DNA from 2 places in the Lactococcus cremoris subsp. cremoris KW2 genome. Region 2 is predicted to be linked to the other one. Evidence: predicted binding sites of a transcription regulator. Region 2 holds the regulator's gene; the other holds the start of a gene.
The links. Region 2 encodes Rex, which represses fermentation and respiration genes when NADH is low (regulators of the CRP and FNR family bind a similar motif). Its sites were predicted from a motif close to TTGTGAANTANTTCACAA; they were not measured.
Positions count from the first base shown of each region.

Region 1: adhE (bifunctional acetaldehyde-CoA/alcohol dehydrogenase) is a predicted target of Rex. The motif match lies at 3,309-3,326, and genes of this name have one in related genera.

Region 1 is NC_022369.1:2,279,244-2,287,399, forward strand. Features, by position in the region: gene tsf (translation elongation factor Ts) at 1-848, opposite strand, end outside; gene rpsB (30S ribosomal protein S2) at 970-1,737, opposite strand; gene KW2_RS10995 (lactonase family protein) at 2,130-3,155, shown strand; gene adhE (bifunctional acetaldehyde-CoA/alcohol dehydrogenase) at 3,410-6,121, shown strand; gene KW2_RS11005 (MFS transporter) at 6,263-7,480, opposite strand; gene KW2_RS12345 (hypothetical protein) at 7,477-7,605, opposite strand; partial or broken gene KW2_RS12300 (radical SAM/SPASM domain-containing protein) at 7,595-7,696, opposite strand; gene KW2_RS11010 (MFS transporter) at 7,809-8,156, opposite strand, start outside.
Region 2 is NC_022369.1:1,024,044-1,032,199, forward strand. Features, by position in the region: gene KW2_RS04960 (DUF2127 domain-containing protein) at 1-509, shown strand, start outside; gene KW2_RS04965 (ATP-binding protein) at 513-1,838, shown strand; gene KW2_RS04970 (phosphatase PAP2 family protein) at 1,848-2,504, shown strand; gene glmS (glutamine--fructose-6-phosphate transaminase (isomerizing)) at 2,686-4,503, shown strand; gene radC (RadC family protein) at 4,622-5,305, shown strand; gene KW2_RS04985 (redox-sensing transcriptional repressor Rex) at 5,491-6,141, opposite strand; gene KW2_RS04990 (Spx/MgsR family RNA polymerase-binding regulatory protein) at 6,364-6,756, shown strand; gene KW2_RS04995 (ABC-F family ATP-binding cassette domain-containing protein) at 6,929-8,156, shown strand, end outside.

The sequences.
Region 1 (8,156 bases), 1.2 Mb from region 2:
TCAACTTTTGTGTTGTCAACGATAAATTTAGCCATTTTACCTGGAAGGATTTTGTCCCAGATTTTTTCTGGTTTGCCTTCAGCTTTAAGTTCTTCTTCAAATGAAGCTTTTGCTGCTGCAAGAACTTCTTCTGTCAATTGGCTCTTAGAACCATATTCATGATGTGGAAGTTCTGGTTTGTTAACGAGTACACGGCTAGCGTTGTCTTCATCAATTTTGTGGTTCATTTGTGCTAATTCAGCTTTTACAAATTCTGAATCAAGTTCATCAGCAGAAAGAACTGTTGGGTTCATAGCGGCAATGTGCATTGATACTTGTTTAGCAAGTGTTTCGTCAGCGCCTTCGATAACTGAAATAACCCCAATTTTACCACCGTTATGTTGGTATGCACCAAAGTGTTGCGCATCAGTTTTTTCAATTACTACAAAACGACGGAAAGTGATTTTTTCTCCGATTGTTGCAGTTGCTTGAACAAGTTCTTGTTCAAGAGTTACGCCTGAAGCTGTTTTGATAGCCAATGCTTCTTCATTGTTTGCTGGTTTGCTAGCCGCAAGAAGTTCTGCAGTTTCTTTAACCAAAGCAACAAATTGGTCATTTTTCGCAACAAAGTCTGTTTCTGAATTCAACTCAACAAGTGCTGCAACATTTCCATTTACAGCAATCCCTGTAAGTCCTTCAGCGGCAACGCGGTCAGCTTTTTTAGCTGCTTTAGCGATTCCTTTTTCACGAAGAAGTTCTGCTGCTGCTTCCATATTTCCGTCAGTTTCTACGAGCGCACGTTTAGCGTCCATAATTCCTGCACCAGTTTTTTCACGTAATTCTTTTACTTGAGCTGCTGTTACTGCCATTTTGTAAATCTCCTATGTGTTTATTCTGTCAATATTGACAGTAGTTTTATTTAAAAAAACAGGTGAGGCGTAAGGCCTCGCCTGTTGTAGTTACTTAATTTAGTATAAGTTGAAGTTAAAATTATTTACCTTCAACGATTTCAGCAAGTTCTTCAAGTGATTCTTCTGAAGCTGCTTCTTCTGCAACGAAATCTTCCGCTGCATCTTCACCTTGACGTCCTTCAATGATAGCGTCTGCCATTTTAGCTGTAATCAATTTAACAGCACGGATAGCATCATCATTTGCAGGAATAACTACGTCAATTGGTTCTGGATCTGCATTTGTATCAACCATTGCTACAACCGGGATTCCCAAAGTTTTAGCTTCTTTTACTGCGATTTGTTCAGCATGTGGGTCAACGATGTACATAACATCTGGAATACGAGGCATATCAGCGATACCACCGATGAATTTTTCAAGGCGTTCGCGTTCTTTGTTAAGAAGAACTACTTCTTTCTTAGGTAATACTTCGAAAGTTCCTTCTTCTTCCATTTTGTTGATTTCTTTAAGGCGTGTCACACGTGTTTGGATTGTATTCCAGTTAGTGAGCATACCACCCAACCAACGGTGGTTTACGTAGTATTGACCAGCGCGGAGAGCTTCTTCTTTTACTGCTTCAGCAGCTTGTTTTTTAGTACCAACAAAAAGAACTACTGCGCCTTCTTGTGAAGCGTTTTTTACATAGTTGTAAGCATCGTCAACAAGTTTTACAGTTTTTTGAAGGTCAATAACGTGGATACCATTACGTTCTGTGAAGATGTATGGTTTCATTTTAGGGTTCCAACGACGAGTTTGGTGACCGAAGTGAACACCAGCTTCAAGAAGTTGTTTCATTGAAATAACTGACATGTTAATGTCTCCTTTTAAAATAGTTTTTCCTCTTTCATCTGTCATCCGCAGCCGCAATACTTGCGTACACTACGACTTTGTCGAGACGAAATGCGAGATGGTTGCATAGCAACTCTCTCATTATACATTGTTTAAGCTACTTTTGCAAGCATCTATTCATTTATTTCTTTTATCAATATGAGTAAGTGAAAGCTATCCTACTCCACTTTTTTTATTCTGTTTTTTATATCTCAATGTTGTCTGACAAATTTAACGAATATTTTTGCCAATATAATCCCCTTAAGGGAGATTTTTACATTTTTTTCTAAGAATAAAATTAATATTTTTGCTGAAAACGCTTTTTTTGTGATAAAATAATTATAGTAAATAAAATAGTTTGTGAGGAGAGAAATATGAAAGAAAAAATCCTTTTAGGCGGTTATACTAAACGTGTATCTAAAGGCGTTTACAGTGTTCTATTAGATAGCAAGAAAGCTGAATTGTCGGCTTTAACTGAAGTTGCAGCGGTTCAAAATCCAACTTATATCACTCTTGATCAAAAAGGGCACCTCTACACTTGTGCTGCTGATGGAAATGGTGGTGGAATTGCTGCCTTTGATTTCGATGGTCAAAATACAACTCACCTAGGGAATGTAACGAGTACTGGAGCCCCTTTGTGTTATGTGGCTGTTGATGAAGCACGTCAACTCGTTTATGGTGCCAACTATCACTTGGGTGAAGTTCGTGTGTACAAAATTCAAGCTGATGGCTCCCTTAGATTAACCGATACAGTTAAACATAATGGTTCTGGTCCTCGACCTGAGCAAGCAAGTTCTCATGTCCATTACTCTGATTTAACTCCAGATGGTCGTCTTGTTACTTGTGATTTAGGTACAGATGAAGTGACTGTTTACGATGTTATTGGTGAAGGTAAACTCAATATCGTTACGATTTATCGTGCCGAAAAAGGAATGGGAGCTCGTCACATCAGCTTCCATCCTAATGGAAAAATTGCTTATCTCGTCGGAGAATTAAATTCAACTATTGAAGTTCTAAGCTATAATGAAGAAAAAGGACGATTCGCTCGTCTTCAAACAATCAGTACCTTACCTGAAGACTATCACGGAGCCAATGGAGTAGCTGCTATTCGAATTTCTTCTGATGGTAAGTTCCTCTATGCTTCTAATCGTGGGCACGACTCTTTAGCAATTTACAAGGTAAGTCCTCTCGGAACAAAATTAGAATCTATTGGTTGGACAAAGACTGAAGGTCATATTCCACGCGATTTTAATTTTAATAAAACCGAAGATTATATCATTGTCGCTCATCAAGAGTCTGATAATTTAACTCTTTTCTTGAGAGATAAAAATACAGGGTCATTAACGTTAGAACAAAAAGACTTTTACGCTCCTGAAATTACTTGTGTTTTACCTTTGTAAAAACTAAACTTTAGTAAATCTTGCTTTTGTTTTTTCACAAAGTTTTACTAAATCAGACAAAAAAATATTGCCAAATCTTTAAAAGGATTGGCAATATTTTTTTGTCTGAAACCCTTGCTTATAAAGCGATTTCTAAAAGTTTGATGAGTTTTTTTGTAAATTTCATCACAATATCGCTTGACTTCTTTAAAAAACTTTGTTAAACTATTCACGTAAAAGAAAGTGAATGAAATCACAAAGGAGAACGTACACATATGGCAACTAAAAAAGCCGCTCCAGCTGCAAAGAAAGTTTTAAGCGCTGAAGAAAAAGCCGCAAAATTCCAAGAAGCTGTCGCTTATACTGATCAATTAGTCAAAAAAGCTCAAGCTGCAGTTCTTAAATTTGAAGGATACACACAAACTCAAGTTGATACTATTGTTGCTGCAATGGCTCTTGCAGCAAGCAAACATTCTCTGGAACTCGCTCACGAAGCCGTTAATGAAACTGGCCGCGGAGTTGTTGAGGACAAAGATACAAAAAACCATTTTGCTTCTGAATCTGTTTATAATGCAATCAAAAATGATAAAACAGTTGGCGTTATCGCTGAAAACAAAGTTGCTGGTTCTGTTGAAATCGCAAGCCCCCTTGGAGTACTTGCTGGTATTGTCCCAACAACTAATCCAACATCAACAGCCATCTTTAAATCTTTATTGGCTGCAAAGACACGTAATGCTATTGTCTTTGCCTTTCACCCACAAGCACAAAAATGCTCAAGCCATGCAGCTAAAATTGTTTATGATGCTGCTATTGAAGCAGGTGCACCTGAAGACTTCATTCAATGGATTGAAGTACCCAGTCTTGATATGACGACTGCTTTGATTCAAAATAGAGGAATTGCTACAATTCTTGCAACTGGTGGTCCAGGTATGGTCAATGCCGCGCTTAAGTCTGGTAATCCTTCACTTGGTGTAGGTGCTGGTAACGGTGCAGTGTACGTTGATGCAACTGCAAATATCGATCGTGCTGTTGAAGATCTCTTGCTTTCAAAACGTTTTGATAACGGAATGATTTGTGCGACTGAAAACTCTGCAGTTATTGATGCATCAATCTATGATGAATTTGTCGCTAAAATGCAAGCACAAGGCGCTTATATGGTTCCTAAAAAAGATTACAAGGCAATTGAAAGTTTTGTTTTCGTTGAACGTGCTGGTGAAGGTTTTGGTGTAACTGGTCCTGTTGCTGGTCGTTCTGGTCAATGGATTGCTGAACAAGCTGGTGTTAAAGTCCCTAAAGATAAAGATGTTCTTCTTTTTGAACTTGATAAGAAAAATATTGGGGAAGCTCTTTCTTCTGAAAAACTTTCTCCTTTGCTTTCAATCTACAAATCAGAAACACGTGAAGAAGGAATTGAAATTGTCCGTAGCTTACTTGCTTACCAAGGAGCTGGTCACAACGCTGCCATTCAAATCGGTGCAATGGACGACCCATTTGTCAAAGAATACGGAATTAAAGTCGAAGCTTCTCGTATCCTCGTTAACCAACCTGACTCTATCGGTGGGGTCGGAGATATTTATACTGATGCAATGCGTCCATCATTGACGCTCGGAACTGGTTCATGGGGGAAAAATTCACTTTCACACAATTTGAGTACATACGATCTATTGAATGTTAAAACAGTGGCTAAACGTCGTAATCGCCCTCAATGGGTTCGTTTGCCAAAAGAAATTTACTACGAAAAAAATGCAATTTCTTACTTACAAGAATTGCCACACGTCCACAAAGCTTTCATTGTTGCCGACCCTGGTATGGTTAAATTCGGTTTCGTTGATAAAGTTTTGGAACAACTTGCTATCCGCCCAACTCAAGTTGAAACAAGCATTTATGGCTCAGTCCAACCTGACCCAACTTTGAGCGAAGCCATTGCAATCGCTCGTCAAATGAAACAATTTGAACCTGACACTGTCATCTGTCTTGGTGGTGGTTCTGCCCTTGATGCTGGTAAGATTGGACGTTTGATTTATGAATATGATGCTCGTGGTGAGGCTGACCTTTCCGATGACGCAAGTTTGAAAGAGCTCTTCCAAGAGTTAGCTCAAAAATTTGTTGATATTCGTAAACGTATTATCAAATTCTACCACCCACACAAAGCACAAATGGTTGCTATCCCTACTACTTCTGGTACTGGTTCTGAAGTGACTCCATTTGCGGTTATCACTGATGATGAAACTCACGTTAAATATCCACTTGCTGACTATCAATTGACACCTCAAGTTGCCATTGTTGACCCTGAGTTTGTTATGACTGTACCAAAACGTACTGTTTCTTGGTCTGGGATTGATGCTATGTCACACGCGCTTGAATCTTATGTTTCTGTCATGTCTTCTGACTATACAAAACCAATATCACTTCAAGCCATCAAACTTATCTTTGAAAACTTGACTGAGTCTTATCACTATGACCCAGCTCATCCAACCAAAGAAGGTCAAAAAGCTCGCGAAAACATGCACAATGCTGCAACACTCGCTGGTATGGCCTTCGCCAATGCTTTCCTTGGAATTAACCACTCACTTGCTCATAAAATTGGTGGTGAATTTGGACTTCCACATGGTCTCGCCATTGCCATCGCTATGCCACACGTCATTAAATTTAACGCAGTGACAGGAAACGTGAAACGTACGCCTTATCCACGTTATGAAACTTATCGTGCGCAAGAAGACTACGCTGAAATTTCACGCTTCATGGGATTTGCTGGCAAAGAAGATTCAGATGAAAAAGCGGTCAAAGCCTTGGTTGCTGAACTTAAGAAATTGACTGACAGCATTGACATTAACATCACTCTGTCAGGAAATGGTGTCGATAAAGCACATCTTGAACGTGAACTTGATAAATTGGCTGACCTTGTTTATGATGACCAATGTACTCCTGCTAATCCACGTCAACCTCGTATTGACGAGATTAAGAAGTTGTTGTTGGATCAATACTAATCTATACTTGATAATAAATAAGAAGCTCTGACGAATTCGTCAGAGTGTTTTTTTATATATTATTCTTAATTATAAATCAGTAATTAATTAGCACCAGAAGTTGAGTTCATAAACCTTATCGGTAAAAACAGTTCATCATCTCTAAACATATCTTTTTCCTTTTCCATAGACGCCTAAAACTATGATAATTAAAGCAAAAATTGCACTCATATACAAATAAGTCATCAAATAGTTTTCTGTTCCTTTTTGAACAATTCCCATTAAGAAGAAAGAGGCGGATAATAAAAGCTGAGCTATTGTAGAATAAAGAGAAAAAATAGTTGTTTTATCTTTCCTATCTCTAATCGCTGTGTTGATAAAATAAGAAGATAACCCTTCTGAAAACAGCCTGATAGTCTGCATACTTGAAAATACTATTGCGATAATGAAAAAATGGAAAAAATTGCCTGATATAAAACGTTCACTTATCAAGACTCCTTGAAAAACAAGAACTCCAAGGGAAATAATAAGTAATTTCGAAAGTCTAAATAAAGATACTCTATTTTTCAAAATCCTCAAAAAAACAAATATTGCTAAGTTTACTATCATGATAAGAACGCCATAGTAATACAGGGGAATATCTAGCGAAGTCATGACTGGTTGATAGAGTGAAAAAGTTGCCCTCGAAATACAAAATAAAATTGCTAATGACAATAATAGAAATAGTAATTTATAATTTAATCGATTTACTTTTTCTCTATTCTTATTATTTTTATCCTCAATTCTTTTATGGCTTGTTCTTTCTTCCGAAGGTATAAAAAATGTGAGCAATAATTTGATAATTTTTATCAATATATCCAATATAAGTGGCAAAATTACTAAATATGAGAACAAAACAGTAGAAAAAAATCCAGAAACTGCGGCTATAATCGCTCCTATGGAAAAATATGATGCTGATTTTTCCATAAAATCCCTTTCAGGTTTTAGTTCTTGTTTAAACATATCAAATATTAAAACTTCAAAATTTCCACTTGATAAAGCTAGCATTCCCGTTCTTAAAATTTCTATAAATAGAACCGGAAGAAATAAAGAACCTTTAATCAGATAGGGGAGAAAAAGTAAAACTAAAAGACATATAATTTCTGCCCCATTTCCTATTATTAGCATCAATTTTCTATTAAATTTATCTGATAAATAACCCGTTGGAATTTGAACTAATAGAGAAAACAGTAAACACAAGCCCATAATTCTTGAGAAATTCGGAAAAGAAAGTTTTAAATACATACTAAAAAATATTACCTCTACTACTGTTATGAATGTATCATCAAAAAATATTCTATTTATAAATAATATTTTTTGCCAGTTGAATATTTGATTCATTGACTTCCTCCATAAACTATCATTTTCAAAGTCACTTTTAGGACAGACAAAATCGTCATGACTTCTTTTATAGTAGCAGCCCCCGTCGCAATTTGGAAGAAACTCGCAGCTATCACAAGTATCATAAGCATATCCTATATTCTGTGCTTGGGAGCGAATAATCTCAAACATTGCAGAACCGTAATCATTAACGTGAGCTTGCCTAAACTCATTCATACCAACAGCTTCTATACAAGAAAAGAGAAAACCATCAGCGCCTATAATGATTTCTCATATATTTCACTACTGCTAAGAAACATCAGTTCACCTATACCTATACTAGCCTGTTTTAATATACTTTATATGAATCATGTCTTAGGTCTAAAATCTTCATGTAAAATAACCCCGCTATTATCATCAAAACAGCAGTCAATAAGAAAACATCAGTGAAAGGTACTCTATCATAAAGATAGCCAAACAACATGACACTTACTGCTCTGAAAAGCTGGTCATAATTTTTTTGCTTTGTCAGAATATTGTTTAATGCACTCTCTGAAAAATTATTTAGAGTATTTACGGATAGAATCACTCGATATCTAACAATAATTATCGCAAAAAATAAATTAAACAAACTAATAGATAAAAATGGTGGGAAAAATTTCATAAGGAGGGATACTGAAAACAACATTACGATTGC
Region 2 (8,156 bases):
AAGTAAAAAACAAAGAAGAATTATTGGATGTCAGCTTTAACGCCATGCTTCTTGGGAAAAGTATTTTTGCATTCGTTGAATTTTTATCTGGTTTACTTTTGATTTTTATTCCACTTGATTTGATAAAATCAACAATTCAACATTTAGCGGCATCGATTGCTTTTGCTCCACTTTCAAGCATGATTACAAATTCAGGAGAGAGATTGACAAGTGATGCGACTCTATTTGCTGTTATTTATCTACTCCTACATGGTGCCTTAAAATTGGTGACGCTCGCTTTGCTCTGGCGCAAGATTTTATGGTCATACCCTTTATCAATCGTGCTTTTGGTTGGTTTTATCACTTATCAAATGTTCGAATTTTTCAATCATGGGTCGATTTCAATGCTTGTCTTGTGTGTGGTTGACTTGGTAATGATTGCCTTGACTTTATTAGAATATCGAAAATTGAAGGCACAACTTTCAAAGGGGCAATCATATTCATCTCTAAAAAATATTAAAATAAACTAACGAATGAAAAAAACAGAATCTAAAACAAGTGCCAATATCATCACAGCAACTTTTGTCCGTATATTTTTGATTTTTACACTCCTTGTTACGATAATTGTCTCAGGAATTGTTGCTTTTACAAGTTTACAAATCCGAGAGAGTGAGGGGACGTCTCTGATTTCTTCGGTACAAGAAGCGGCAGAAAATGGTAATGTAAACTGGGATGAATTTAAACTGGATAGTGAAAAAGATGAAAAATCTACTTTTGTTAGACTAACAAGGGCTTCTGGAGATATTGATGAAAGTCATGGCACATCACATTTTTTAAAGTCACGGCTTTCTTGGGGCAATTTTAGTTTGTCAAAAGATGTTATCTTTTGGTATAGCTCAGAAACGGCCAAAAATGGGAATAAAGTAGAATTATGGTTAAACATAAATATTGTTGTAAAATCAATGATAAGGGCGATATTAGTCATTGTCGCTGTCATGATTATTCTCTTTTTTATCGCTCTAATTTTAATTCGAAAGGCCGCAAATACAATTAGCCAGCCTTTGACTGATATGATGTTAGCGACTGATGAAAAAGAAGTTAAACAATTACCAGTCAGTAAAAATCCAATTGAGGTTCGTCAGCTAAGTCAAAGTTTTAATCGCTTATTAAACAGATTAAATCAAAAAATTGAGAATGAGCAGCAGTTTGTTTCGGATGCTTCACATGAACTGAGGACGCCCGTTGCTGCAATTCGTGGACATGTCACTTTATTAAAAAGAAGATGGCATGAGCATCCCGAAATTATTGATGACTCACTTTCTTATATTGATGAAGAGTCCCTGAGAATGAAAGGGCTCATTGAAAATTTACTGACAATTTCTCGGGGAAATCATTTGGAAGTAAATAAAGAAAAATTTAACTTGACTGAATTTACTGACAAAGTGGTCAGTGAAATTCAACCTGCTTTGAGCCAAAAAATTACATTTAATGGAAAAAGCGAGATTTTTGTCAGGGCTGATAAAATGTCACTTTATAAAATCATCATTGTTTTTATTGAAAATGCTGGAAAATATTCACCCCAAGATTCAGAAATTAAAGTAAAAATTAGTTCTGAAAATCATCAAGTTGAGCTGCAAGTTGCTGATGAAGGAGTGGGTATTCCAGAAGAAGAAAAAATTAATATTTTTGAACGATTTTATCGCATTGATAAATCCCGTTCAAGTGAAATTCCTGGCACAGGTCTTGGGCTTGCGATTGCTAAACAATATGCGCAATTAAACCATGCTGAAGTCTTTGTCACAAACAATACTCCGAAAGGATCAATTTTTCATCTCCTCATGGAGTCTATAGAAAACTAAACTTATATTATGAATAAAAAAAATTACTATATTTTGGGTACTTTGACGACCCTCGCCTTTTTAATTTTAACTGTACTTGTGAAAATATATTATACACACGCTCCTCTCCCGTTTGATTCTCCGATTCAAAACTGGGCTTTTCACTTACAAAGTTCTTCGGGACTCACATTCTTTTTTTCTCACATGACAAATATTTTTGGGGATAAGGGTGGTATAATTGTAGCCGTCTTACTTGCTTTGGTTCTCTATTTGATATTTAAAGAAAAGAAAGCAACGATTTGGTTTGCTACAATGGTCATATCAAGTTTGCTTATCAACACAGCGATTAAGATGATTATTGGGCGTGACCGTCCAGAAATTCATCGTCTAGCTGCTTTTGCGAATGAAGCTGGAAAAAGTTTTCCGAGTGGTCACTCTATATTTGCAACAATTATTTTTGGAAGTATTTTCTTTATTTGTCTTAGAAAATTAAAAAATAAATCTTCTAAGATTGCCTTAGGAATTCTCTGCTTGATATTGATTGCAACAGTCATGTTTTCAAGAATTTTTGTAGGGGTCCATTATCCGAGTGATACAATTGGTGGTTTCCTAGAAGGAATGAGTCTATTGTTGTTCACTTATCCGACATTTATTAAATACCAAGAAGCAGCTAAAAAAGCCAATTAATTATTAATTGGCTTTTATTATTGTTGCAATTCAGATTATACCAATTTTCGTTTCTTAGATAAAATTAGATTATTTTTCCTTGACATGAACCGAAAAGTGTATTATAATGCTATTTATAAATAAAAAATTAGAAAATAATTAACTATACCAATTTAATTGGTGAGTTAAGTGGAGCTTTATTATGTGTGGGATTGTTGGTGTTGTAGGTAGCAAAAATGCAACTGATATTTTGATGCAAGGACTTGAAAAACTCGAATATCGTGGATACGATTCAGCAGGAATTTTTGTAAATGGTCAAAAAACGGCTGCAAAATTAGTTAAATCAGTGGGACGTATTGCAGATTTAAGAGCTAAGCTTGGGATTGATGTTTCGGGGACAAGTGGGATTGGACATACCCGTTGGGCAACTCATGGAAAACCAACAGAAGACAACGCTCATCCTCATACTTCAAGTTCTGGTCGTTTCGTTTTGGTTCATAATGGGGTCATTGAAAACTTTGTAGAACTTAAAAATGAATTTTTGATGAATGACAGCTTTAAAGGACAAACTGATACTGAAATTGCTGTTCACTTAATTGCTAAGTTTGTAGAAGAAGAAAATTTGACAACTCTTGAAGCGTTCAAAAAAGCTTTGAAATTAATTCAAGGATCATATGCTTTCGCGCTCATGGACAGAGAAGATGCAGATTTAATCTATGTAGCAAAAAATAAATCTCCACTCCTCATTGGACTTGGCGATGGTTATAATATGGTTTGTTCAGACGCAATGGCAATGATTCGTGAAACATCAGAATTTATGGAAATTCATGATAAAGAGCTAGTTGTTTTGACAAAAGATAAGGTTGAAGTGATGGACTATGAAGGTCAAATAATTTCACGCGATTCTTATACTGCTGAACTTGATTTGTCAGATATTGGAAAAGGAACTTATCCATTCTATATGCTTAAAGAGATTGATGAACAACCAGCTGTCATGCGTAAACTGATTGCGACTTATACCAATGGAGATGGCACGATGAAAGTTGATCAAGACATTATCAAAGGTATTCAAGAAGCAGACCGTATCTATATTATTGCTGCTGGTACCTCTTATCATGCTGGTTTTGGTGCGAAAATGATGCTTGAAGCACTTACGGATACTCCTGTTGAACTTGGTCTTGCATCAGAGTGGGGCTATGATATGCCATTATTGAGCAAAAAACCATTCTTTATCTTCCTTTCACAATCTGGGGAAACAGCAGATAGTCGCCAAGTTTTAGTAAAAGTAAATGAATTAGGACTTCCTAGCTTAACTGTTACAAATGTTCCGGGCTCTACCTTGTCTCGCGAAGCGACTTACACAATGTTAATTGGAGCTGGTCCTGAAATTGCGGTAGCTTCAACAAAAGCTTATACTGGTCAGATTGCAACTTTGGCTTTTCTTGCCAAGGCAGTTGGGGAAGCAGAGGGTCAAGCAAAAGCTAAAGACTTTGATTTGGTTAAAGAACTCTCTTTAGTGGCTCAATCTATTGAGTCTACTTTATCTGAAAAAGATGAGATTGCGGCTATTGTATCAGAACTATTACCAACAACGCGCAGCGCCTTTTATATTGGTCGTAAACAAGACTATTATGTTGCAATGGAAGCTTCGCTTAAATTAAAAGAAATTTCTTATATCCAATGTGAAGGATTTGCAGCTGGAGAATTAAAACATGGAACGATTTCATTGATTGAAAAAGGGACTCCAGTTCTTGCTTTGATTTCTAATAATGAAGAAGTAGCAGCCCATACTCGTGGTAATGTGATGGAAACTGTGGCGCGTGGTGCCTCAGCAATTACAATCGTTGAAGAAGGAGTGGCACGTGAAGATGATACAATTGTAATCAATCAAGTTCACCCTTATTTGTCAGCAATTTCAATGGTTATCCCAACACAATTGATTGCTTACTATGCCTCAATGCAACGTGGTCTTGACGTTGATAAACCCCGTAATTTGGCTAAAGCAGTAACAGTAGAATAAAAATTTACTGACAGAAAGGTCAGTAATAAAATATAAAAAAGTTCTGATTCTGTCAGAACTTTTTTATATTTTTTTAATTTGTCAGTGACAAACGATTTGTTTTTTCGTATAAGTAAGTATGTACGAATTAAAAGAGAAATCTTATCCAATGCAACCAAGAGAGCGTTTAGAACTTTTAGGTGAAGAGTATTTGTCTGATGTTGAGTTACTTGCAATATTATTGCGGACGGGTCGGAAAAAATACTCATCATTAAATTTAGCTTTAGAACTTTTGCAACATTTTGGGACATTGGATAATTTTCGCAAAGCATCTATTAGTGAACTCAAGGAGATTTCGGGTATTGGGCAAACAAAAGCTATTGAATTACGAGCAATGATTGAACTTGGAAAAAGAATACAAACGACAACCAGAAAACGTTATGGCCAAGTTTTAAGTTCAAAAGAATATGGCATGAGTCTTGCTTTTGAAATGCAAAATTTTGAGCAAGAACATCTTACTGCGACCTATTTAGATGGACAAAATCAGATTATTGAGAAGAAAACTATTTTTATCGGAGCAGTTAATCATGCAACTGCTAGTCCTCGAGAGATCCTTTACCATGCAATAAAAAATCTCTCGGTTGGTTTATTAGTCGCACATAATCACCCTTCGGGCAATTTACAACCCAGTCAAGCAGATAAAATTTTTACAAAAAAATTAAAAAATGCTTGTGATAATATAGGAATTAATTTTATTGATCATATTATTGTGGGAGCGGGGAATTATTATAGTTTTCGAGAGAGAGATAGCAACTTATTTTAGTTGATTAGTCTTAACTTCCAAAATATAATTAATGATTAACTCGATTGAAGATATGCTGGAATTAGTACTAAATAATAAACTAAAATTTGTGAAAAAATTAAAATGATGATGGCTTGAAAATAAAATACCTAAGCACACGAAGGCCTAGGTATCATTAATAGTTTTGATAAAATTTTGCTTGTCTTTTATTCTTCTTGAGCTCCCATGAAGAATAACAAGGTTTGCAATTCTTTAGTTAAATCAATAGATTGGACAACAACATCTGAAGGGACTTTCAAGCGAATAGGTGCAAAGTTAAGAAAGCCTTTGATTCCTGCTTTGACAAGAGTATCAACCACTTCCTGAGCGTTTTCCTTACGAACAGATAGAATGGCTGTTTTTATGTCTGATTTCTTAACATTCTTTTCTAAATCAGAAATATTATAAATTGGAATGCCATCATCTGTTTGAGTCCCAACTAGTGGATTTCCAGAAATATCGTAGGCCTGAGTAATTCTCATTTTATTTCTGTCTTGAAATTGATAATGAAGAAGCGCACGTCCAAGGTTTCCGACCCCAATCAATGCGATATGAGTTTCTTGATCTTGTCCAAGAAGTTCTCCAAAGAAATCACGAAGAACTTTTGTTTCATATCCGTAGCCTCGTCGTCCTAATTCCCCAAAGAGAGAAAAATCACGACGAATTGTGGCAGCATCTACCCCAATTTTTTCAGAAATAAGTTGTGAATTTGTGCGTGTCACATTCTCTTCGACTAGACTTTTGAAAAGTCGATAGTATTGTGGCAACCTTTTTGCAGTTGCTTTTGGTAAGCTTTTGCTTGGTTTATGGTCAGTCATTGTTATACCTCAAAAATGTAATTCATATTTATTAAAACTAATCATGATTAGTTTCTTTGTGATAATTTTATCAAAAATTTGTGAAATTATCAAACAAAAGGAATGAAGAAGAGGACTAAAATGAGTAAAAAATAAAAATTCTTAAAAAAAATTAATTTTACTCTTTTAATTGTGGCGCTTTCATGGTAGAATAGAATTATGAAAAATAGATAGGGAGAAAATATGATTAAAATTTATCTTAGTGGTTCATGCTCGTCTTGTAGAAAAGCTAAAAAATGGTTGAGAAAACGGCATATTGAATTTGAAGAAATTAATTTAACTAAAGACATCATGGAGAAAGATGATTTAATCAAGATTTTGTCCCTCACAGAAAATGGTTTGGAAGATGTCATTGCTACCCGAGGAAAAACTTACTCTGGTTTAAACCATAATTTTGATGAATTGGGCTTAGAGGAGGCTTATAGATTGATTCAAGAAAATCCTCGTCTTCTAAAACGTCCATTAATTTTTGATGAGCAAAGATTATTGATTGGTTTCAATGAGGACGGGATTAGAGCATTTATACCACCTGAAGTTCGTAGAGTAGAATTAAGAGAAAGATTAATCTTAATTTAATAATATTTTTAAAAAACTTATCAAATTTGATAGGTTTTTTTATGACACTATTTGAGAAAACTACAAAATATATCGTTTAAATGCTATAATAGAAGGACTGCTTTTTCTATGAAATATAAGAAAAAAATCAGGGATAAAAAGGTTTAAGATTTAACGAAGAGGATTAATAATAATGATTTTATTGCAAGGAAATGGAATCGCACGAACTTTTGGTGGCGATGTCTTATTTGAAAACATTAGTTTCAGCCTACAAGACCATTCAAGAATAGCTTTAGTTGGACGAAACGGTGCTGGTAAATCAACTTTGCTTAAAATTATTGCTGGGGTTGAAGAAGCAAGTCGTGGAACCATTTCAAAAACAAAAGACTTAAGCATGAATTATTTGGCTCAGGATACTGGCTTAAATTCGCAAAGGACAATTTTTGCCGAAATGTTGTCTGTTTTTGACCAGCTTCGTCAAATGGAAAAGCAATTGCGTCAAATGGAACTGCAAATGGGAGAACTTGGCGCTGATGAATTGACGCTTTTAATGAAGCGCTATGATTCATTGTCAGAAGAATTTCGCATGAAAAACGGCTTTACTTATGAGTCTGAAATTAAGTCAGTTTTAAATGGTTTTCGTTTTGATGAGTCAATGTGGGAACGTGAAATTTCAAGTTTATCAGGTGGACAAAAAACGCGTTTAGCCCTAGCGAAAATGCTTTTAGAAAAACCACAGCTGTTGATTTTGGACGAACCAACTAACCACTTGGATATTGAAACTTTAGCTTGGCTTGAAAATTATCTTAAAAATTATGATGGTAGTTTACTAATTGTCAGCCATGACCGTTACTTTTTGGATAAGGTAGTCAATGAAGTTTTAGAGTTATCAAGAGGCGAGTTGACTCGTTTTTCTGGTAATTACTCACGTTATGTCGAACAACGGGAGCAAAAACTTCTATTAGAACTTAAAAACTTTGAAAAGCAACAAAAAGAAATTGCAAAATTAGAAGACTATGTTGCCAAAAATCTAGTGCGTGCTTCAACGACCAAAATGGCACAATCGCGTCGTAAAAAATTAGAAAAAATGGATCGACTGGATGCGCCAACGAGCGATGACAAATCGGCTCATGTTACTTTCACCCCGGAAAAAACCTCAGGAAATGTTGTCCTGACCGTGTCAGAGGCTACGGTAGGCTATTCAGACAATCGTCTATCTGGACCAATCAATATTGATGAACGCAAAGGGGAATCTTTGGCTATTGTTGGGCCAAACGGTGTGGGTAAAACGACCTTAATCAAATCCATTGTCGGTCAAATCCCTTTTTTGGCTGGCCAAGCAAAATTGGGTGCCAATGTTACCTTGGGATATTATGATCAAGAACAAGGGCGCTTGACGACTTCAAATACCGTTTTGGACG